3 regions of the Dermacoccus sp. UBA1591 genome follow, and region 1 is predicted to be linked to each of the others. Evidence: riboswitches for the same ligand, from Rfam matches in the RefSeq annotation. Region 1 holds a riboswitch; each other region holds the start of a gene.
The links. A riboswitch is a leader RNA that binds a small molecule or an ion and turns the genes downstream of it on or off. The one in region 1 is predicted to bind S-adenosylmethionine.

Region 1 (7,091 bases):
CTCTCGCCACCGGTGTTGGGCGCGACGTACGCGTCGCACGACGCCAGCAACGACGCCTTCTCGCCGTCGCTGAGCAACCCGAGGAACTCGACGTGGCCCTCAGCCGAGGCGGGCACCTCCCGCCGCGCCGCGGCGACGTCACCCGGCCCGGCGACGAGGACGCGCACCCCGGGGTGCGCCGGGGCGATGAGCGGGACGGCGTCGAGCAGGACGCGCAGGCCCTTGCGCGGCTCTCCCATGCGTCCGAGAAAGGCAATCGTCGGGCGCTCGTCCCCATCCTGCCAGCGCGCCTCGGGGCGAACCGTCGCGAACCGGTCGACGTAGACGCCGTTCGGCACGAGCGCGGCGTCACCGCCGAGATGGCGCGCGACGGTGTCCCGCGCGGCGCGCGAGACGGCGATGCGCCCGGTGATCTTCTCCAGCGCCGGGCGCAGGAACGGTTGGGCGAGCTGCAGCGCGCGCGAGCGCTCGATCGAGGTGTGGAACGTCGCGACGACCGGCCCGTCGTACGTGCGCAGCGCGAGCAGCGACACGCTCGGCGTCATCGGTTCGTGGACGTGCAGGACGTCGAAGTCGCCGCGCTCCACCCAGCGCGCCGTCCGGCTCGCCGCGACCGGACCGAACGCCAGGCGCGCGACGGAACCGTTGTAGCGGATCGGCATCGCTCCCCCGGCGCTCGTCACGTACGGCGCACCCGCGTCGTCACCGTCGCTCGGCGCGAGGACGCTGACCTCGTGCCCTTCTGCGAGCAGGTACGTCGCGAGGTCGCGCACGTGCAGCTGCACACCGCCGGGCACGTCGAACGAGTACGGGCTGACGAGGCCGATCCGCACCGCTCAGCCCCAGCGCGCGTCGAGGTCGCGGACGAACACGCGCTGCATCATGTGCCAGTCCTGCGTGTGCTCGCGGATGGCGCCGCCGAGCGCGTCGGCGCACGCCTGGACTGCGGCCTGCACGTCGGCGCGGGCATCATCGGTGTGGGCGATGTCGACCGCCGGGTGGAAGCGGATGTCGATGCCCCAGCCGCTGCCGCCGTCGCGCCGGCGGTAGGTGATCGTGATCGGCACGAGTGCCGCACCGGTGCGTCGGGCGATGACGGCGGGGCCGGCAGCGAGGCGGGCCGGCTCGCCGCACAGGTCGACGGTGACGCCGCGGCTCGTGAGGTCGCGATCCGACAGCAGCGGCGCGAACGCACCCGGTTCGCGCACGAGCGTCTCGACCTGGCCGAGGACGTTCTCGCCCTTGGTCAGCGGGATGATCGTCATGCCCAGCTCTTCGCGGAAGTGCAGGAACGCGCGGAGGAGAGCGTCGGGCTCGAGTCGCTCGGCGACCGTCGTCACGTGCGCGAGCTGTGTCGCCGACCAGGCGCCCGCGAGATCCCAGTTGCCGAGGTGGCCGAGGTAGGCGACGACGCTGCGTCCATCGGCGAGCATGCTGCGGGTCGCCTCGAGTTCACCCGAGGTGGTCACCCTCTCGGCGATCTGCTCGCGTGTCAGCGACGGCAGTCGGAACGCCTCGCACCAGTAGCGCAGGTACGAGCGCACGCCGGCGGCGACGAGCGCGTCGAGGGCTGCGTCGTCGAGTTCGGGGCGCGCGATCGCGTAGTTGGAGCGCATCCGCGCGACGCTCGGGCCGCCGCGGCGCGTCGTGACGTCCGCGATGACGTCGAAGAGGCGGTGGGCGGCGCGCTCGGGCAGCGCCCGCACGCCCCACCAGGCGCCCTTGAACGCTGCGACGGTGACGGCGTCGCGGGCGCGCGTCGTCAACCCCTCGGCGGCCACGCGCTCAGCCCTCGAACGGCTTGGCGAGGGCCTGCTTCCGCACCATGAGCATGCGCTGCACGACCGTGATGAACGATGCGACGGCGAGCAGCGTGAGCACGACGGTCAGCACGATCTCGGGCAGGAACCAGCCGACGAGGCCGGTCGTGACGAGCACGGCGACGAGACGGTCGGCGCGCTCGGCGATGCCGACGTTCGCCTGCATGCCGAGACCCTCGGCCCGGGCCTTGGCGTAGGAGACGACCGAGCCGAGCACGAGGCACGCGAGCGCGAGGCACGCCATGAGGAAGTTGTCGCCCTTGCCCGCGTAGTACAGGACGAGGCCGCCGAAGATCGCGGCGTCACCGACGCGGTCGAGCGTCGAGTCGAGGTAGGCACCCCACGTCGACGAGCGGCCCGACAGGCGCGCCATGTTGCCGTCGAGCATGTCCGAGAAGACGAAGACGGTGATGAACAACGTGCCGACGAGGAAGTCGCCGCGCGGATAGAACCACAGTGCACCGAACGCGACACCGACGGTGCCCACGATCGTCACGACGTCGGGGCTGATGCCGAGACGCAGCAGGAGCTGGGCGATGGGCCGGAAGATGGCGGAGAAAAACGCGCGCGCGTACTTGTTGAGCATGGTGGTTCAACTGTAGCGGTTCGATATACCCGTTCGAGGCAGCGCACTGCCCGTGGTGCCCGGTGTCAGTCGTTCGGCCAGTTCGCGACGATGCGCTGACGGCTGTCCTCGAGCAGCACCGGCAGCGCCTTGGTGCGCCCGATGATCGGCATGAAGTTCATGTCGCCACCCCAGCGCGGCACGATGTGCTGATGCAGGTGCGCGGCGACGCCGGCACCTGCGACGTCACCCTGGTTCATCCCGAGGTTGAACCCGCCCGGGTTCGACGCGGCCTTGAGGGCACGCACCCCGGCCTTCGTCAGCTTCGTGAACTCCTCGGTCTCGTCGTCGGTGAGGTCGATGTACGAGGCGACGTGACGGTACGGGCACACGAGCAGGTGGCCCGGGTTGTACGGGAACAGGTTCATCACGACGAAACAGTGCTCACCACGGTGGACGATGAGGCCGTCGGCGTCGGTCTTCGTAGGCGACGCGCAGAACGGGCAGCCGTGGCCGGCGTCCTTTGTCGGACGCTCGCCCTCGATGTACGCCATGCGGTGCGGCGTCCACAGCCGCCCGAACCCGTCGGCCTCGCCCGCGAAGGCGCCGGCTTGCTCGATGAGGATGTCGTCCTGCGAATCAGTGTTGAACTCGTCGACCATGGCCCGATCCTAGAGCCCCGCCTGCCTCGACGCAGCGGCCGCGGGTGGGCTCGCGCGCACCATGCACCCCGGGTGAGCGGTCTCAGACCGCCGCGATCTCGCGCAGACGCGCCGGGACAATGGTTCGGTCGGCTTCCCCCGCGTGCGCGACGTCGCCGACACGGCCCGCCAACGTCCGCGCGACCTCGGCCGCGTCGCCGTCACCGACGACGGCGACGATGCTCGCCAGCCCGGCGAGGCCCGTGACGGCGTCCTCGAGGTCGAGCCAGTCGTCGTCATCGAGGCCGGCCGCCGCCCCCGGCCATGCGACCGAGGCGGCCATGACGCCGTCACGAGCCCACTGCTCGACAGCGTCGCGCGCGAGGGCGCCGTCAGCACCGAGGTGCAGGACGACGGCGTTCGCGACCGGTTTGGACGGGCAGGCGATGCAGCGCTCGCGCTGATCGAGCGCCCAGATGACGTCGTCGCTCATGACGCACGCTCCGCATCGCGGCGGGCGTCGAGGCCGAACGGCGCCACACGCTGCATGTGACGTTCGTCCGGCGGGCCGAAGCCGGCCCGTTCGTACAGCCTGCGGGCACGCGGACGGGCGTTGAGCATCATTCGCGCGACGTCGTGCGCGTCGGCCCAGGCGTCGACGATCCGCAGCATCCGCTCGGCCAGGCCCTGGCCGCGCGCCGACGGCGTGACGAAGACGACCGCGATGTAGAGCGACGGCTGCGCCGGCCGAGCCAGCGCCGGGGGCCGGTGCACGAGCGACGTCTGCACCATGCCGAGAGCCGTCCCGTCAGCACTCGAGGCGAGCCACGTCGGCAGATCGCCGTAGTGCGCGAGCCAGTGATCGGCATACTCGGTGATGAAGCCGGAGCGGTTGCTCTCCCCCGCCTCGAGGTCCATCTGCAGACGCAGCGCCGCGCAGGCGAACGCGTCTTCGCGGCGCGCGCGGACGATCGTCGGTGTCATGGCAACAGTCAAGCACGGCATGAGGGTCGTCGCCCGTAGGCGCGTCGCGTCAGCACGGGGCCGCGACCGGAATGTGAGACAGCATTCCCGCCTGATGACACCACCCGGCCTAGAGTGGCCGCAGGTCACGAGCGCCAGCGTCAAACCCCGGTTTGCTGGCCGGCAACCCTCCCACCGCGGCGGGGTGCTCCGGGTGACGACCTGGCCCGGCGCCGAGCGCGTCCGGGCAAGCGCGGAGGGATTCCCCTTCGGGCACCACACGTACGGTGCGCCGCCCGTGCGTCCACGCACTCCTCAAGAGGGACATCATCATGAGCTCCGAGAACTGGGCCTTCGAGACCAAGCAGATCCACGTCGGCCAGAACGTCGACGGCGACACCGGCGCCCGGGCGCTGCCGATCTACCAGACGACGTCGTTCGTCTTCGACTCCGCCGAGACCGCGGCCAACCGCTTCGGCCTGTCGGATCTCGGCCCCATCTACACACGCATCGGTAACCCGACGGCGCAGGCGGTCGAAGACCGCATCGCCGCGCTGGAGGGCGGCGTCGGCGCGTTGCTGCTCGCGTCGGGTCAGGCGGCGACGACGTTCGCCATCCTCAACGTCGCGCAGGCCGGCGACCACATCGTCGCCTCGTCCGCGCTGTACGGCGGCACGTACAACCTGCTGAAGTACACGCTCAAGCGACTCGGCGTCGAGACGACGTTCATCGACAACATCAACGATCTCGACGAGTGGCGCGGCGCCATCCGCGACAACACGAAGCTGCTGTTCGGCGAGACGCTGAGCAACCCCGACCAGAAGGTGCTCGACGTGCGCGGCCTCGCCGACATCGCGCATGACGCCGGGGTGCCGCTGTTCGTCGACAACACCGTCGCGACGCCGTACCTGCTGCGCCCGATCGAGCATGGCGCGGACGTCGTCATCCACTCCGCGACGAAGTACCTCGGGGGGCACGGGACGTCGATCGCCGGCGTGCTCGTCGACGCCGGGACGTTCGACTACGCCGCCGACCCGGCGAAGTTCCCGCAGTTCAACGAGCCGTCGGAGAGCTACCACGGTCTCGTGTTCGCCCGCGACCTCGGCGTCGGATCGCCGCTCGGCGCGAACCTCGCCTTCATCCTCAAGGCGCGCGTCGAACTGCTGCGCGACCTCGGCGCGGCCGTCTCCCCGTTCAACGCGTTCCTCATCGCGCAAGGCCTCGAGACGTTGTCGCTGCGTGTGGAGCGACACGTGGAGAACGCGAAGAAGGTCGTCGAGTTCCTGAAGTCGCAGCCGCAGGTCGAGAAGTTGTTCTACGCCTCCGACCCGTCGAGCCCCTACAAGGAACTCGCCGACCGCTACCTGCCCGCCGGCTCCGGCGCCGTGCTGTCGTTCGAGATCGCCGGCGGCGTCGAGGCGGGCAAGAAGTTCGTCGACGCTCTCGAACTGCACTCGCACGTCGCGAACATCGGTGACGTCCGTTCCCTCGCCATCCATCCTGCGTCGACGACGCACTCCCAGGGCAGCGACGAGGACCGCCGCGGCGCCGGCGTGACGCCCGGACTCGTGCGGTTGAGCGTCGGCATCGAGAACTCCGCCGACATCATCGCCGACCTCGAGAAGGGCTTCGCTGCAGCGAAGTGACCGTGCGCTGAGGTGGGTCCCCGCGACGGGTGACGCAACCGGGTTCCCTACCCCGAGCGTGGTCACCCGGCCGTGTCGAACGCCGGCCCTCGGGTGCACATGCCAACACACGAGCGCGCCCCCGAACCGCGAGGTTCGGGGGCGCGCGTCGTCGTCGAGGCAGACGTCAGCCGGCCGTCGGGTCGGTGTTCTGACGTTCGGTGATGACGCGGGTGATCTCGGCGATCGCGTCGGCCACCGGCACGCCGTTCTTCTGCGACCCGTCGCGGAAACGGAACGAGACGGCGCCGTTGTCGCGGTCCTCTTCACCGGCGATCAGGATGAACGGCGCCTTCGACTTGGACGCGTTGCGGATCTTCTTCGGGAAGCGGTCGTCGCTCATGTCGACCTCGACACGCACGCCGGCTTCGCGCAGCTTCATCGCGACGTCCTGTAGGTAGTCGTAGTACTCCTCCGCGACGGGCACGGCGAGCACCTGAACCGGCGCGAGCCACGCCGGGAACGCGCCCGCGTAGTGCTCGACGAGCACGCCGAGGAAGCGTTCGATCGAGCCGAACTTCGCCGAGTGGACCATGACGGGCTGCTGACGCGAGCCGTCCGCCGCCTGGTACTCGAGGCCGAAACGAGCGGGCTGGTTGAAGTCGTACTGGATCGTCGACATCTGCCAGGTACGGCCGATGGCGTCGCGCGCCTGCACGGAGATCTTCGGGCCGTAGAACGCGGCACCGCCCGGGTCCGGCACGAGCTCGAGGCCGGACTCGAGCGCGACGTCCGACAGCACCTTCGTCGCGATGTCCCACTGTTCGTCGGTGCCGATGAACTTGTCCTTCTTGTCCCCGTCGACGTCGCGCGTCGAGAGCTCGAGGTAGAAGTCGTTCATGCCGAAGTCGCGCAGTAGGCCGAGGATGAAGTCGAGCAGGTGCTTGATCTCTCCCGGCGCCTGTTCGGGCGTGACGTAGCTGTGCGAGTCGTCCTGGGTGATCATGCGCACGCGCGTCAGACCGGAGAGCACGCCCGACTTCTCGTCGCGGTACACCGTGCCGAACTCGAAGAAGCGCAGCGGCAGCTCACGGTAGGAGCGCCCACGCGAACGGAAGATCTCGTTGTGCATCGGGCAGTTCATCGCCTTGAGGCGGTAGTTCTGCCCGTCGACGTCGAGGGGCGGGAACATCCCGTCCGCGTAGTACGGCAGGTGACCCGAGGTGTAGAAGAGGTCTTCCTTCGCAATGTGCGGCGTGCCGACGTAGGAGAAGCCCTCCTCGATGTGACGGCGGCGGACGTAGTCCTCCATCTCACGCTTGATGATGCCGCCCTTGGGGTGGAACACCGGCAGGCCGGGGCCGATGTTCTCGGGGAAGCTGAACAGGTCGAGCTCGGCGCCGAGCTTGCGGTGGTCGCGCTTCTCGGCCTCGGCGAGGCGCTCGAGGTAGGCCTTCAGCTCGTCCTTCGTCGGCCA
Region 2 (7,091 bases), on a different contig from region 1:
CGCTGCCGAAGAACATCCGACGCAGCTTCGTCCCGGCTCCCGACCATGCGCGGCGCGCGCTGGCACTCATGGATGCCCAGGGTCGCCCGGGTCAGGTCCCGTTCGCCGACGAGCTGGGCGAGGCGCTGTTTCGTCTCACCTCGGTGCGTGTGCCCGCGGGGAGTTGGGACCCGGGGAAGCTGCCCGACCACCTGAAGGTCACGTTCAGGGTTGAGGATGAGCGGGGCCGCAAGATCCGTGAGAGCAAGGATCTCGCGGCGCTGCAGGACGAACTCGCCGGGCGTCTGCGTCAGTCGATCGCGAAGGCCGCCGGAGACCTCGAGCAGCAGGGGCTGACGCAGTGGACGTTCGGTGAGCTGCCCCGCCAGTTCACGAAGTCGGCCGGCCGCCAGCGGATGACGGGCTTCCCGGCTGTCGTCGACCACGGCCGTGACGTCGCTGTCGAGGTGCTCGGCACCGAGTCCGAGGCGCGCCAGGCCACTCGGCTCGGCACCCGCCGTCTGCTGCTGCTCAACACGCAGGTGCCGTGGAAGCGAATCCTCGGCCTCATGAGCAACCGGCAGAAGCTCGCGCTCGGCAACAACCCGCACGGTTCGATGGACGCCCTCATGGACGACGTCCTCGCGGCCGCCGTCGACGCCGTCATCGAAGGCATGCCCGGGCGCGAGGTGCGCGACGCCGAGCAGTTCGACGTGGCGCTCACGGCGATCCGCCAGCAGGTGGCACCGCTCGTGCTCGAGGCGGCCGAGAAGCTCGCGCCCGTGCTCGAGCACGCCGCCGAGGTGCAGCTCGGGCTGTCACGATTGACGGCGCCCGCGGCGAAGGCGTTGCACGACGACGTCGCCGCTCACCTCGTCGCGCTCATCCATCCCGGTTTCGTCGCCGAGACCGGGTTGGCGCGCCTCGGTCACCTCGATCGCTACGTGCGGGGCATGCTCGAGCGGCTCGACAAGGGCGTCACCGATCTCGTGCGTGACGCCGACCGCGCCGACCTCGTCGCGACCGTCCGACGTGAGTACGACGACATGGTCGCCGGGCTGCGCCCCGAGCGCCGTGGGGACGCCGACGTGCTCGACATCCGCTGGATGATCGAGGAGCTTGCCGTCAGCCAGTTCGCGCAGCGTCTGGGCACCGCTCACCCGGTGTCCGAGAAGCGGATCTACAAGGCGATGGACGCTGCGGAGGCCCGCTGATCGGGCGTAGGTTGGAGGCCATGGCGAGCATCTTCAGCAAGATCATCGACGGCGACATCCCGGCGCACTTCGTCTGGCAGGACGAGGTGTGCGTGGCGTTCCTCGTCATCGACCCCATCACCGACGGGCACACGGTCGTCGTGCCGCGCGGGGAGATCGTCGAATGGACGCAGGCGCCGCCGAGCATCTTCGCGCATCTCACGGGTGTCGCGCAGATCATCGGTCAGGCGCAGCAGCGCGCGTGGCAGGCGCAGCGCGTCGGCCTGCTCGTCGAGGGGTACGAGGTGCCGCACCTGCACCTGCACGTGTGGCCGACGCAGAGCCCGGCCGAGTTCGACCCGCACGCCGTCACGCGCGGCCAGGACCAGCAGATCCTCGCCGAGAATGCCGAGGCGCTGCGGGCGCAGTTGCGCACCGACGGTCATGCCGAGACCGTTCCGGACGCCGCGTCGCCGCAGACCTGAGTGGCCGCGGCGTGGGGGAATCATCCCCGCGCGCGGGGCGTTGAACGGTGAGCACCTGACGAAGGAGTACGACGTGCTTGATCCCACGCAACTGTTCCGCATCGAGACCGACACCCCGCTCGCCGAGCAGAGCGCCTCGACCCTCGTGGTCTCGCTGGGCGGTTTCATCGACGCGGGCAACACACAGAAGTTGATGACGGCGCACATGCTGGGCACGCTCGAGCACACGGTCGTCGCGTCGTTCGACGTCGACCAGTTGCTCGACTACCGCGGTCGCCGCCCGATGATGACGTTCGATCGCGACCGCTACAGCGAGTACGACGACCCGGCTCTCGTGCTGTACCGCCTCGTCGACGCCGAAGGCACGCCGTTCCTGCTGCTCGCCGGCCCCGAGCCCGACTACCAGTGGGAGCGCGTCAGCGAGGCCGTCCGCATCCTCGCGGCGAACCTCGGCGTCTCGCTCATGGTGAGCGCGCACGGCATCCCGATGGCGGTGCCGCACACGCGCCCGGTCGGTTTCACGCGTTTCGCCTCCGATCAGCGTCTGCTGACGGAGAACGAGCCGCTCTTCGGCAACGTCCAGGTGCCCTCGAGTGCCGAAGGGCTCATGCACATCCGGCTCGCCGAGGCAGGCATGGACACCGCAGGTTTCGCGATCCACGTGCCGCACTACCTCACGCAGGTCGAGTTCGCGGACGCCGCGCTCGCCGCGCTCGAGGCCGTCTGCGGGCTGACGGGGCTGGCGATCCCCGCTCAGGAGCTCGCCGCGATCGCCGGGCTGCATCGCGCCGACATCGCCAAGCAGATCAGCGAGAACGACGAGGTCACCGAGGTCGTCGAGGGCCTCGAGCGGCAGTACGACGCCTTCACCGAGGGTCGTCGTCGACGCTCGCTCCTCGCCGCCGAGATGAACGACCTGCCGAGCGCAGACGAGATCGGCGCCGAGCTGGAGCAGTTCCTGCGCGCCGAGGGAGAGGATCCGGGCACCAAGGGCTCGTTGTGAGCCCGCGAGCGCTTCTCGCCGGCCGTCGGTCTGAGCCGACGGCCACGCGGGCTTCGCAACGCTCGCCTGGCTGCGGCCACCCCTGCGGTGGCTTGCCGGGCCCCCGCCAACTTGGGAGGATCACCTCATGTTCGGATTCGGTCAAGACAAGAAGGCTCCTGCAGCCCCCGAGAAATCGTCGGGCATGCTCGACTCGACGGCCAACACCCTGGCGCAGCACCTCATCTCGGTGGGCATCGGGGGCGTGGCGACGTTCAAGTCGGCCCGCGCCGTCGCCGACGAGGCGATGAAGAAGGCGGGCTCCAAGGAAGCGGCGATGGACGACGTCGTCGCATCACACACGAAGCTCGCGGGCGCGAACGGCTTCCTCACCAACCTCGGCGGTTTCGTCACGCTCCCCGTGGCACTGCCCGCGAACGTCATCGGTTTCTACACCGTCGCGACGCGCATGGTCGCGGCGATCGCCGCCATCAACGGTCACGACGTCGACGACCCAGCCGTGCGCTCGGCGATCCTGCTCGACCTCATCGGTGCGGACGCGACGCAGGTCCTCAAGGGCCTTGGCCCGATGACGGGTGGCGTCGCGACGAACGTCGCCACGCGCAAGCTGCCGCCGGCGGCGCTCGCCGTCGTGAACAAGTCAGTTGCGTTCCGTCTCGGCTCGCAGGTGGGGCGTCGCTTCCTCACGCGCATTCCGCGCCTCATCCCCGTGGCGGGCGGCTTCATCGGTGGCGGCCTCGATGTCGTCCTCATCCGCAAGATCGCCCAGTCGGCGCGTCGCGACTTCGTCGCGCAGATCCCGCCGTCAGCCTGACGTCTCCCTGATTCCACCTCGAACGCCACTCGTCTTCGACGGGTGGCGTTCGGCGTGTCCGGGCCGGTTCGGCGATGTGTCGTCCGTGCGCATCAACGGGCTTCCGGGCGACGATCTGGGGGCCGCGAACCCCCGCCTGGCCTTGCTCGAACGGCCCACTCACCCACAGGTGTGACGGCTACGGCCCGTTTCGCGGCCCGCAGGATGCCTCGTCCACAGGTTTGTGGCTCGTGGTCAGCGCGCGGGTGGCGTCATGGGTTTCGCTGGGGGCATGAAGACAACAACACGACTCAAGGGCCTCAGCGCCCTGGTGGCAGGCCTTCCCGATCTCGTCGGCTCCGAGGGGGCGGGCGCCGTCATCGTCCTGTTCGAACGTGACGGTGCGCTCGCGGGGGTGCTCGGCTGGGCGGACGATGCGTGCGACGGGGAGACGGCGCACATGCTCGACGTCGTCGCTGAGCGGCGCGCGACGATGGGTGCGCAGGCCGCCATCGCCATCGCCTATCGCTGCGAGCCGGGCCGCGTCGACATCGCGGCCCTCGCGAAACGCATCGAGCGCCGCGTGCCGCTGCACCACGTCCTCGGTGCCAGCGACGAGCACTGGTGGGCCATCGAATGCGAGCTCGGCTGCTGTGACGGCGCGATCCACGAGATCCCGTCCCTGTCAGAGCAGACCCGCGAGCAGCTTCGCCACGTCCGCCGCGGCGGCGAGGCCATGGCCGCCACCGCGCGCCCCGTTCCCAGCGTCGTCGACGTCCGAGCCGCCTGGGCACGGTTGTGCGACGTCCCCGACACCGCGTCGGGCACCCGGCGACGCTCCCGCAGCGCCGACCTGCAGGTGCTCGCCGACGCTGTCGTCGACGGCCCGACGCGCGATGAGATCCTCCTGTGCGTCGCACCCGAACTGTTCCGTCTGCTGAGCCCGGGCATGCCGCTCGGCGAGACGGGCCCGCTGATGACGAGCGCGTGCCTGCGAACTTGGCTGCCGCTCGTGCCGCGCCACGGCCGCGCCGCGTGGAAGGCCCTCGAGGCCGCCGCGACCTGGCGCGAAGGCGACCTGCGGGGAGCCGGTGCGTGCGCCGCGGCGTCGCTGCGCATCGGGGGTACGTCATTGGGGCAACTGCTGCGCGACATCACAGGCACGGGGTTGTCGTACGAGCAGGCCGTCGGTGCGCTCCACACGAAGGCTCGGCAGAGTTCCGTCGCCTGACGAGCGTGCCGGTTGTGGGAGCGCGCCACATCGTGGACGTCGCCGCGCGGGCGATGGAAGCCGCGGGCAGGGCCGCCTACTGTGTCGCAGGTCAAGAGTTTCAGCGACACAAGCCCCGGCTTGCTGAGCGGCAACCCTCCCTCGCGGCGGGGTGCCCCGGGTGACGACAGGGCCGCCCGTGGGCGGCAAGCGCGAGAGGTGGGTTGCGACCCACCTCGGAATCGAGGACGTCATGGTTTCGCACCGTCGCCTCGCCGTGGCCGACCCCGCGGCGCCCCTCACCGACGACGGGTTCAACCCGCACGCACGTGCCGTCCACATCGGCACCCTGACGCTGGAGAACGGCGCCGCCCTGCCCGACGTCGTCATGACGTACGAGTGCTGGGGCGAGCTGAACGACGACGCGAGCAACGCCGTCCTCGTCGAGCACGCCCTGACCGGAGACTCGCACGTCGTCGGGCCGGTCGGCCCCGGGCAGCCGACGGCGGGGTGGTGGCCTGGTCTCATCGGCCCCGGCGCGCCCCTCGACACCGACGAGCTGTTCGTCGTGGCGATCAACGTGCTCGGCGGCTGTCGCGGCAGCACGGGCCCCATGTCGCTCGCACCAGACGGCCGGGTGTGGGGCGGGCGCTTCCCACACGTCAGCGTCAGGGATCAGGCGCGCGCCGAGGCGCGGGTCGCCGACGCTCTCGGCATCGCGCGCTTCCACACTGTCATCGGCGGCTCCTTCGGCGGGATGCGCGCCGCGGAGTGGGTGGCGACCTTCCCGCATCGGGTGCAGCGCGCCCTCGTCGTCGCGAGCTGCGCGGCGGCGGGCGCCGACCAGATCGCGTGGGGGCACACGCAGGTGCGGGCAATCGAAGCTGACCCGGATTTCCGGGGTGGCGGCTACCTCGAGCAGGGCGTCTTCCCGACGTCGGGGCTCGGGCTCGCCCGCCAGATCGCGCACACCTCCTACCGCAGCGCGCACGAGTTGCAGGAGCGGTTCGGGCGCGAGTCGCAGGGAGCGGACCGCACGCTCGACGGCGGCCTGTTCGCCGTCGAGAGCTATCTCGAGCACCACGCCGCGAAACTCGTCGCGCGGTTCGACGCCATGAGTTATGTGCGGCTCACGCAGGCGATGGCGACGCACGACGTCGGCCGCGGCCGCGGCGGCATCGAGCCTGCGCTTCGGGTGTTCGGGGGTGAGCTCGTCGTCGCCGCGGTCGACTCCGATCGGCTGTTCCCGGTCAGTGCCTCCGCCGACATCGTCCGGGCTCACGGGCGCGGACGGCTGCGTCTCATCCACTCGCCGCACGGTCACGACGGTTTCCTCATCGAGGCCGACCAGATCGCGGCGCTCGTGCGCGAGGTCATCGCTCGGCCGCTCACGGCCGAGGCGGGCCGCGTCCGTCCCGTGGCGTGACGGCGGGCGCTCGCGGCACCTCGGGTAGCGTGTGAGCCGATCGCCACAGTCGCAGAACAGGGGTTGCGCATGTCCGTCGTCGTCAGTTTCGCTCCGGGCCCGGAGGGTGAGGCCGCGGTGGCCGAGGCCGTGCGTCAGTCGAGTGTGCTGGGGCGCCCGCTCGTACTCGTCTCGACCGTCCCGAGCGACGACGCGCGCGCTGCCGCGCAGGAGAGTGCGGACGCGGTCGGCGGCCGCGTCGTGCAGGTGGAGGAGGGCCAGGACGCGGTCGAGGTGATCCTCGACGAGGTGGCCGAACTCGACCCGGCGCTGCTCGTCATCGGGCTGCGTCGCCGCACGCCCGTCGGCAAGCTGATCCTCGGTTCGAGCGCTCAGCGGCTGCTGCTCGACGCGCCGTGCCCCGTCCTCGCGGTCAAGCCCACAGCGCACTGATCTCGCGCTGCTCCCAACCCCGGCCTGACGCGCTTGCGTCAGGTCGGGAACACCCGCGCACGCAGGGGCGTTGAACCCCGTGATTCTGCGGTTCTCGACCCAGAGTTCTATAATGGTGAAAGAAGCGACGCGGGGGATCGAATCAGGCACCACGGTGCCAGGCGAGCTCAGGTGAGTCTCGGGCAACCGGCTCTCGTCGGATCCCGCCCCCGTGGTTCGTCTCTTCCCTCGTACGAAGCGCTCGGCGCGCGATTGCGCCTGCCCGATGCGTTGTGCACTCTCGGAAGGTAGTTGGTGACCTCAGTGTCCGAAACGGCTCAGACCCCCGCGCTTCCCGCGGACATCGACCATCCCGCGGTCATTGCTCTGTTCGAGCAGGGGCGCGCGAGCGGCACGGTCGACAGCGTGGTGCTGAAGACCGCCCTCGAAGAAGCGAAGATCTCCATGGCCAAGCAGAAGGCGGTGCTGAAGGCGCTGGGGGCCGAGGGCATCGAGATCGTGCTCGACGAGGTTCACGCGGCCCAGGCCGTCGCCACGACGACCGGGCGCAAGAGCGCGGCGAAGAAGTCG
Region 3 (7,091 bases), on a different contig from region 1:
CTAACGTGTGGAGCAAGTGGCTCTCGGACAACTCGAAGGTCGACAAGAAGGCGCCCTTCGAGACGTGGGCGAACGCCATGTTCAACCTCCCGTGCACGAGCTGGCCGGTCAAGGCGACGAACGCGCAGGCCATGAAGATCGACGGTTCGAAGGTCGGGCCGGTGCTGCTCATCGCCGAGACCCACGACGGTGCGACGCCGTTCCCGGGCGCGCTCGAGGTGCGCAAGCGCTTCCCGAAGAGCGCTCTCATCGAGGGCGTCGGTGGAACGACGCACTCCGGTTCGCTCAATGGCATCGCCTGCACGGACGACAAGATCTCCGCCTACCTCCTCACCGGCGCGATGCCCGCGCGGACGGGTGGACCGGGCCACGCCGACGTCGAGTGCGACCCTGTGCCCCAGCCGGAGCCCGGCCCCGCCAACGAGGTGACGGACAGCGCGTCCAGCACGAAGAAGAAGCACCACCACGTCCAGCAGCGTGAGGGCATGCAGGCCGACCTGCGCTCGAGCCTGCAGAAGGTCGCCACCGTCGGCGCTCGCTGACGCACGGCTGGTCTGACGCGTCCTGACGGCGAAGGGCCGCGATCATCCTCTCCGGATGGTCGCGGCCTTTCGTCATGCTCGCGCCGAGCGGCGCGGAGGGTGTCTCAGTGACGCAGCGCCTTGCGGGCCAGAGCGTTGCCGATGAACTGGGCGATCTGAACGAAGACGATGATGACGACGACGGCGGCCCACGTCACGGCCCAGTCGTAGCGGCGGTAACCGTAGGACAGGGCGAAGTCACCGATGCCGCCGCCGCCCATGGCGCCGACGACGGCCGTCATGTCGATGACCGCGACGAGCGCGAACGTGTAGCCGAGGATCAGCGGCGCCAGCGCCTCGGGGATGAGCACGGTGCGAATGATGCGCCACGGACTCGCCCCCATCGCCTGCGCCGCCTCGATGACGCCGGGGTCGACGCTCACGAGGTTCTGCTCGACGATGCGGCTGATGCCGAAGGTCGAGGCGATCGTCAGCGGGAAGATCATCGACTTCGCACCGATCGTCGAGCCCGTGACTGCGAGCGTCAACGGCCCGAGAGCGGCGGCGAAGATGATGAACGGGATCGGTCGGATGATGTTGACGAGGACGTTGAGCACCGTGTGCAGAACTCGGTTCTCGAGGATGCCGCCGCGTCGTGTGGTGTTGAGCAGCACGCCGAGGGCGAGGCCGAGGATGCCGCCCATGATGATCGTCGCGCCGACCATGAGCAGCGTCTCGCCCACCGCGGTGACGATCGTGGGGCGCAGCGCCTCCCAATCGGTTGCGGGCATCATGCGGCGACCTCCTCGACGTCGGCGGCGAGACGCAGTTCGTCGAGCACGGTGGTGACGGCGTCGTCGTCGCCGCGCAGGGCGAGCGTCAACGTCGTCAGGGTGTCGTCCTTGAGCGGTGTGAGTCCACCGTGCACGATCTCCGGTTCGACGCCGTGTGCGGACATGCGGGCCAGGACACGGCCGAACTCGCGCGGGTCGTGAACCGTCAGCGTCGCGAGGCGCCCGTCGTGGGCAGCGCGCAGCCGGGCGCTCTCGCGTGCGTCGGGCACGTTCCGCAGGGTGGCGTCGACGAGGCGGCGCGTCGCGTCCGCCTTCGGCGCGCCGAGGACGTCGACGGTGCGCCCGGACTCGACGATGCGGCCGGCCTCGAGGACGACGACGTCGTCGGCGAGTTCGCGCACGACGTCCATCTCGTGGGTGATGACGACGATCGTCACGCCGAGCTCGTCGTTGACGCGGCGCAGCAGCGCGAGGACGTCCTTCGTCGTGTCGGGGTCGAGCGCGGACGTGGACTCGTCGGCGAGCAGGATCTCCGGGTTCGTCGCGAGCGCACGGGCGATGCCGACGCGCTGCTTCTGCCCGCCGGAGAGCTCGTCGGGGTAGGCCCACGCCTTCTCGGTGAGCCCGACGAAGCTGAGCAGCTCGGTGATGCGCGCCTCCTGGCGCGCCTTGTCCCAGTCGGCGACCTCGAGGGGGTAGGCGACGTTGGCGTACACCGTGCGCGAGCGGATGAGGTTGAACTGCTGGAACACCATGCCGATGCGACCGCGCAGCTCGCGCACCTGCTTCGCGGACAGCGACGCGAGGTCGACGCCGTCGATCTCGACGTGGCCGCGCGTCGGCGTCTCCAGGCCGTTGATGAGACGTACGAGGGTGCTCTTGCCGGCGCCGGAGAAACCGATGACGGCGACGATGCGTCCGCGCTCCACCTGCGTCGTGATGCCGTCGAGAGCCGTCACCCGGCTCTTGCCGCGGGTGAACGTCTTGCCGACGTCGTGGAAGGCGACGGCGGGCGGGGTGGCACTCGCCGGCGCGGCGGCCTTCGTCGGTGTGGGGGAGGGGCCCGTCACTTCGATCCCTTCGCCTTGATCTGGGCCTCGAGGTTCGCGAGGATGCCCTGCACCTCGGAGGCGGAGTTGTTCACGAGGACGCTCGTGCCCTTCGTGCGCTCCTCGATGAGCTTCTCGACGCTCGGGTCGTGGTAGGCCTTGACGAACTTGGCGTAGTCGGCGTTGTCCTTGTCCGCGGCGCGCGCGACGACGACGTTGATGTACGGCTTCGACGAGGCCGCATGCGGGTCGTCCTTGAACAGGGCCTTGCTCGGGTCGAGCTTCGCGTCCGCGGCGAAGTTGTTGTTGACGATCGCGCCGTCGACGGACGGCAGCGCGGCCGCGGTCTGCTCGGCGTTGACCGCTGTGACGGTGACCTTCGAGGCGCCGGCTTCGATGTCGGCCGGGGTCGACAGCGAGGTGCCACCACCCTTGAGCTTCAGCAGTCCGGCGCTCTGCAGCAGCAGCAAGGCGCGTGCCTGGTTCGTCGGATCGTTGGGGATGGCGATCTTGCCGCCCTGGGGGAACTGGCCGACGCTCGTGTGCTTCTTCGAGTACAGCGCCAGCGGGACGATGTACGTCGCCCCGATGGGCGTGAGGTTCTGCTTCGCCTTGGTGTTGTAGTCGGCGAGGAATTGCAGGTGCTGGAACTGGTTGAGGTCGACCTGGCCCTCGGAGAGCGCGGGGTTGGCCTGGGTGTAATCAGAGAAGTTGACCGGTTCGATGTCGAGGCCGTACTTGTCCTTGCCCACCTTGACGAGCTGGTTCCAGTACGGGTCCGACGCCTCCGTCGTGCCCACCTTGAGGTGGGTCAGCTTGTCGTCACTGCTCCCGCCGAGCACCTTGGCCCCGATGCCGGCGGCCAGCGCGACGACGAGGACGCCTGCGCCGATCGCGACGTACTTGCCGGTGTTGTTCTTCGGTTTCGGGGGCAGGGCGGTCGCGCCGTTCTCGGCGCTCGTGGCGTCATGCGTGGACGAGGCGGGCGTCGAGGTCTCGTCGGCGGGGGTGTGCTTGTCGGTCATGATCTCTCCTGGTGAGGCGGCAAGGATGCGAATGCGCGGAGCTGGCGCGGATGCGCGGAGTCAGCGCGAAGGCGGGGGCGCCGGGGTGGGGCGCGGTGCGCGGTGTCGTGCGGGGCATGCCTTTCGGGGCCTGGGCAGCGCAACGGAAGGCTCACGAGGATGCCGTCACGTTGGGTGCCGAGCGTGCTTGCCGCGTGGTCGACGCGGCCGGGTCATCACCTGGAGCACCCCGCCACGCGTGTGAGGGTTGCCGTCCGACCAGCCAGGGCTTTGCATCGGATCTCTTGACCAGCAGCGAGATTAGAGCCGCGCACGACAAAGCGTCAAGTTGTGGCACTGGAGATGAGACGTGGGCGAAGATTGTGACGTGCGACACGCGGCGTGGCTGATGCGGCGTCTTTCGCCGTCGAGGCTCGGGTGAGTGATTTCTTCACACAGCTTGGACGATCGTCTAGGTGGGTGATGAGTGTGACGTCGGCCACGCGCCGAGGGCCCCGGCGTCGTGTTCGACGACGCCCCACCCGGGCAGCACTTCGGTGACGTCCTGACTCAGCCGGACGCCACACGCTCGGCTGGTTCGAGCGTGCGGGCGGTCTTCCGCGGCGGCCACCCGAAGAATGACTTCCGCACGATGGGCACGTTCGTCAAGGTGCAGCGTCAGGTCGGCTCGTCGTGGGTCGACGTCCTCGACGACCACGACTGGGACACCGCGTACGTCTGGTCGCGCGAGGGCGTCTCGTACTCGCGATGCACCATGGAGCGGCGCATACGTCGCGGCACGCCCGCGAGCACGTATCGCCTCGTGCAGCAGGGCAACTGGAAGAACGGCTGGAACGGCAAGGTCAGTGCCCATACCGGAACGAGCCGGGCCTTCCAGGTGCGCTGAGACGGCCGGTGCGCCGCGGTGGCCGGTTGATCGGCCGCCGGCTCAGCAGCCGCCGTGCATGTCGTCGTCAGCGTGGCGGGAGGACATCCGTCTGCGCGGGCAGGTCGGCGACGCCGACGGGGCACGTGACGCCCTTGAAGCCGTGGTTGCAGTAGCCGCCGGGGTGCTTGGACAGGTACTGCTGGTGGTACAGCTCCGCCGGCCAGAAGGGGCCCGCCTCGTCGGCCGGGCGCATCTCGGTCGTGATGGCGCCGCGGCCCGCGTCGTCGAGTGCCTCTTGGAAGAGCGCGGACGTCTCGCGGGCAGCGCGCTCCTGCTGCGGCGTCGTCCAGTAGATCGCCGAGCGGTACTGCGTGCCGACGTCGTTGCCCTGCCGGTTCGCGGTCGTCGGGTCGTGGTTCTCCCAGAACGCCTTGAGAAGCTCGCGTTCGGACACGCGCGACGGGTCGTAGGCCACCATGACCGTCTCGGTGTGGCCCGTGCCGCCGTCACAGACGTCCTCGTACGTCGGCTCGGTGGCGTGGCCGCCCATGTACCCGACGGCCGTGGTGACGACGCCCGGAATCTTCCAGAAGATGCGTTCGGCGCCCCAGAAGCAGCCCATCGCGACGTACAGGGTCGCCGAGCCGTCGGGCAGTTCGGAGAACATCGGCACGTCGAGGACGTCGTGCAGGTCGCTCGCCTCGGGCGTTCGGGTGTGCTTTCGAGTGAACATGAGGTGCCTTTCCTCGGGTTCCGAGACAACACCGCCGGCGGTCGAGGCATTCCGGCCCGAGCCTCCGCCGGCATGAACGGGTTGTCGCACGATCCAGGCGGACGCGCCGAAAAACCGGTTGCGTACGCAGCTGGTGCTGAGTGCAATGTCGCCATGCGCATTCGTCAGATCGGCCCGTCCGACCCGCTGTTCGACGCCTGGGCGCAGGTGTTCATGACGGTGGGCCACGAGCAGTGGGGCAAGCACACGACCGCCTACCCCGCCGACGAGCTGCGCGCCATGTGGGGCAAGGAATCCGAGACGCGTCATGCGTTCGTCGCCGTCGAGGGGGAAGCCTCGTGTGACGACGACGCCGTTGGGGGAGCAGCCGACATCCAGGATGATGGCGTGGACACAGCAGCTGGCGTCGTCGGTGCCGCCGAGCTCGTCCTGCCGCGCCGCGACAACACCCACCTCGCGTTTCTCCACCTCGACGTGCTGGCTCCCGCGCGACGACGGGGTGTCGGCTCGGCGCTGCTCTCAGCCGCGGAGGAGATCATGCAGGACGAGGGACGTACGACGGTCCTCGTCGAGACGCAGACGCCCGTCGGCCAGCCTGACGCCGGAGGCGCCTTCCTCGCTGCCCGAGGGTTCGCTCAGGCCCAGAGGTGCGTGCGCAACGCTCAGCGTCTGCCGGTCAGCGACGCCGTCGCCGCACAGATGCGTGCCGCCCTCGCGTTCGACGACGAGTATGTCGTCGAGACGGCCGTCGACGACCTCCCGTCGCAGTGGCTCGAGGAGCGGGCCCGTCTCGGAGCGATGATGTCGACCGACACCCCGCTCGGTGACGTTGCGATCGAACCGGAGACGTGGGATGCCGCGCGGGTGCACGAGCTGTTCGACACCGCACGCGCTCAGGGTCGACGCGTCGTCGAGGCCGTGGCGTGGCACCGACCGAGCGGGCAGATGGCCGCGTTCACGCACGTCAGCGTTCCCGCGGAGACGCCTTGGATCGCCTACCAGGACGACACCCTCGTCGAGGCCGCGCACCGTGGGCACCGGCTCGGCTACCGGGTCAAGGCTGCGGTGTCGCTGCTGCTGCCGCAGGTCGCGCCGGGCGTCGAGGTGCAGCGCACCTGGAACGACGAGACGAACACCCACATGCTGCGGATCAACTCCGAGCTCGGCTACGAACGCGAGGGCACGATGTTCGAATGGCAGAAGAGGCTTGCATGAGCCCGTCCGGTGCGCCCGTACGCGAGGTGCTCGGCATCGAGGTGACGCACGAGCAGCTGCTGCAGTGGCGCGCGTGGACGATGCCGGTCGATCAGCCGTTCGTCGTGCCCCGCAGCGTCGCGCACGACCTCGGCCTGCGCGACGAGCCCGAGCGGGTGACGTTCGAGCTCAAGGACACGTTCCTGCTGTACGGCGTGGACGACCAAGCCATCTGCTGGCTCGATCGCGCGGCGGCGCGCGCCTTGCCGGCGTCTCTGAGGCGAGCGCAACCCACGCGTCACCTCTGGCGTAGCGGTGACGACGCGTCGGCCATCGCGCGCGACCTCGAGCGCGTCGTGGCATACGTCGTCGAGGGGCGGCGCGCGAGTCGTCATCGCGAGATCACCCAGCGGGCCTGGGCCGACATCGACGCCGTGCTGCCAGGCGCCCGTGAGATCGCGGGGACGTTCCCGCGCGCCAGCGGGCCCAACTGCTTCGGTGCCGTTCTCGCCGCGGCCGGCGTGGACGGCGCACGTGAGGAGTGGATGCAGCGCGAGCCGATCGAGGCGTGGCTGCGGGAGCGGACGCGGTTGCTGCCGCGTCATGACACCGACGACGGCCTTGGTGTCGTCCATGTCTGGCGCAACCCCGACGGCCTGATCGACCACGCGGCCGTCAGCCTGGGTGGTGGCTGCGCGCTCCACAAGCCGTCGTGTGGATGGATGTCGCCGACCAAGGTGCTGACGACGCGGGAACTCATGGCGAGCGCCCGCGTTCCCGGGCGGCGCGTGCGCCGTCATCGTCTGCTGTGACGTCGTGATCGGGACGAATGGGCGGGGCGCGTGCGCACTCGGTAACCTGGGGCGCGTGACCGACGTGCTGACGATGCAAGATGCCCTGTTGACGC

Region 2: another riboswitch for S-adenosylmethionine. It lies ahead of metX (homoserine O-acetyltransferase MetX); the one in region 1 lies ahead of B2284_RS03200 (bifunctional o-acetylhomoserine/o-acetylserine sulfhydrylase).
Region 3: another riboswitch for S-adenosylmethionine. It lies ahead of B2284_RS02820 (MetQ/NlpA family ABC transporter substrate-binding protein); the one in region 1 lies ahead of B2284_RS03200 (bifunctional o-acetylhomoserine/o-acetylserine sulfhydrylase).

The regions. Positions count from the first base shown of each region.
Region 1 covers NZ_DCNR01000029.1:19,386-26,476, forward strand. The annotation lists gene B2284_RS03170 (glycosyltransferase family 4 protein) at 1-833, opposite strand, end outside; gene B2284_RS03175 (phosphatidylinositol mannoside acyltransferase) at 837-1,781, opposite strand; gene pgsA (phosphatidylinositol phosphate synthase) at 1,786-2,406, opposite strand; gene B2284_RS03185 (HIT family protein) at 2,472-3,047, opposite strand; gene B2284_RS03190 (hypothetical protein) at 3,130-3,519, opposite strand; gene B2284_RS03195 (GNAT family N-acetyltransferase) at 3,516-4,010, opposite strand; SAM riboswitch class IV at 4,134-4,249, shown strand; gene B2284_RS03200 (bifunctional o-acetylhomoserine/o-acetylserine sulfhydrylase) at 4,322-5,635, shown strand; gene thrS (threonine--tRNA ligase) at 5,802-7,091, opposite strand, start outside.
Region 2 covers NZ_DCNR01000112.1:4,714-11,804, reverse strand. The annotation lists gene hrpA (ATP-dependent RNA helicase HrpA) at 1-1,193, shown strand, start outside; gene B2284_RS12865 (HIT family protein) at 1,214-1,657, shown strand; gene B2284_RS12860 (PAC2 family protein) at 1,731-2,660, shown strand; gene B2284_RS12855 (EcsC family protein) at 2,788-3,474, shown strand; gene B2284_RS12850 (hypothetical protein) at 3,746-4,684, shown strand; SAM riboswitch class IV at 4,774-4,882, shown strand; gene metX (homoserine O-acetyltransferase MetX) at 4,917-6,089, shown strand; gene B2284_RS12840 (universal stress protein) at 6,159-6,521, shown strand; partial or broken gene B2284_RS12835 (sigma-70 family RNA polymerase sigma factor) at 6,825-7,091, shown strand, end outside.
Region 3 covers NZ_DCNR01000024.1:4,895-11,985, forward strand. The annotation lists gene B2284_RS02805 (alpha/beta fold hydrolase) at 1-542, shown strand, start outside; gene B2284_RS02810 (methionine ABC transporter permease) at 647-1,315, opposite strand; gene B2284_RS02815 (methionine ABC transporter ATP-binding protein) at 1,312-2,385, opposite strand; gene B2284_RS02820 (MetQ/NlpA family ABC transporter substrate-binding protein) at 2,382-3,389, opposite strand; SAM riboswitch class IV at 3,568-3,679, opposite strand; gene B2284_RS02825 (neutral/alkaline non-lysosomal ceramidase C-terminal domain-containing protein) at 3,892-4,275, shown strand; gene msrA (peptide-methionine (S)-S-oxide reductase MsrA) at 4,343-4,990, opposite strand; gene B2284_RS02835 (GNAT family N-acetyltransferase) at 5,144-6,205, shown strand; gene B2284_RS02840 (hypothetical protein) at 6,202-6,996, shown strand; gene B2284_RS02845 (glycine--tRNA ligase) at 7,070-7,091, shown strand, end outside.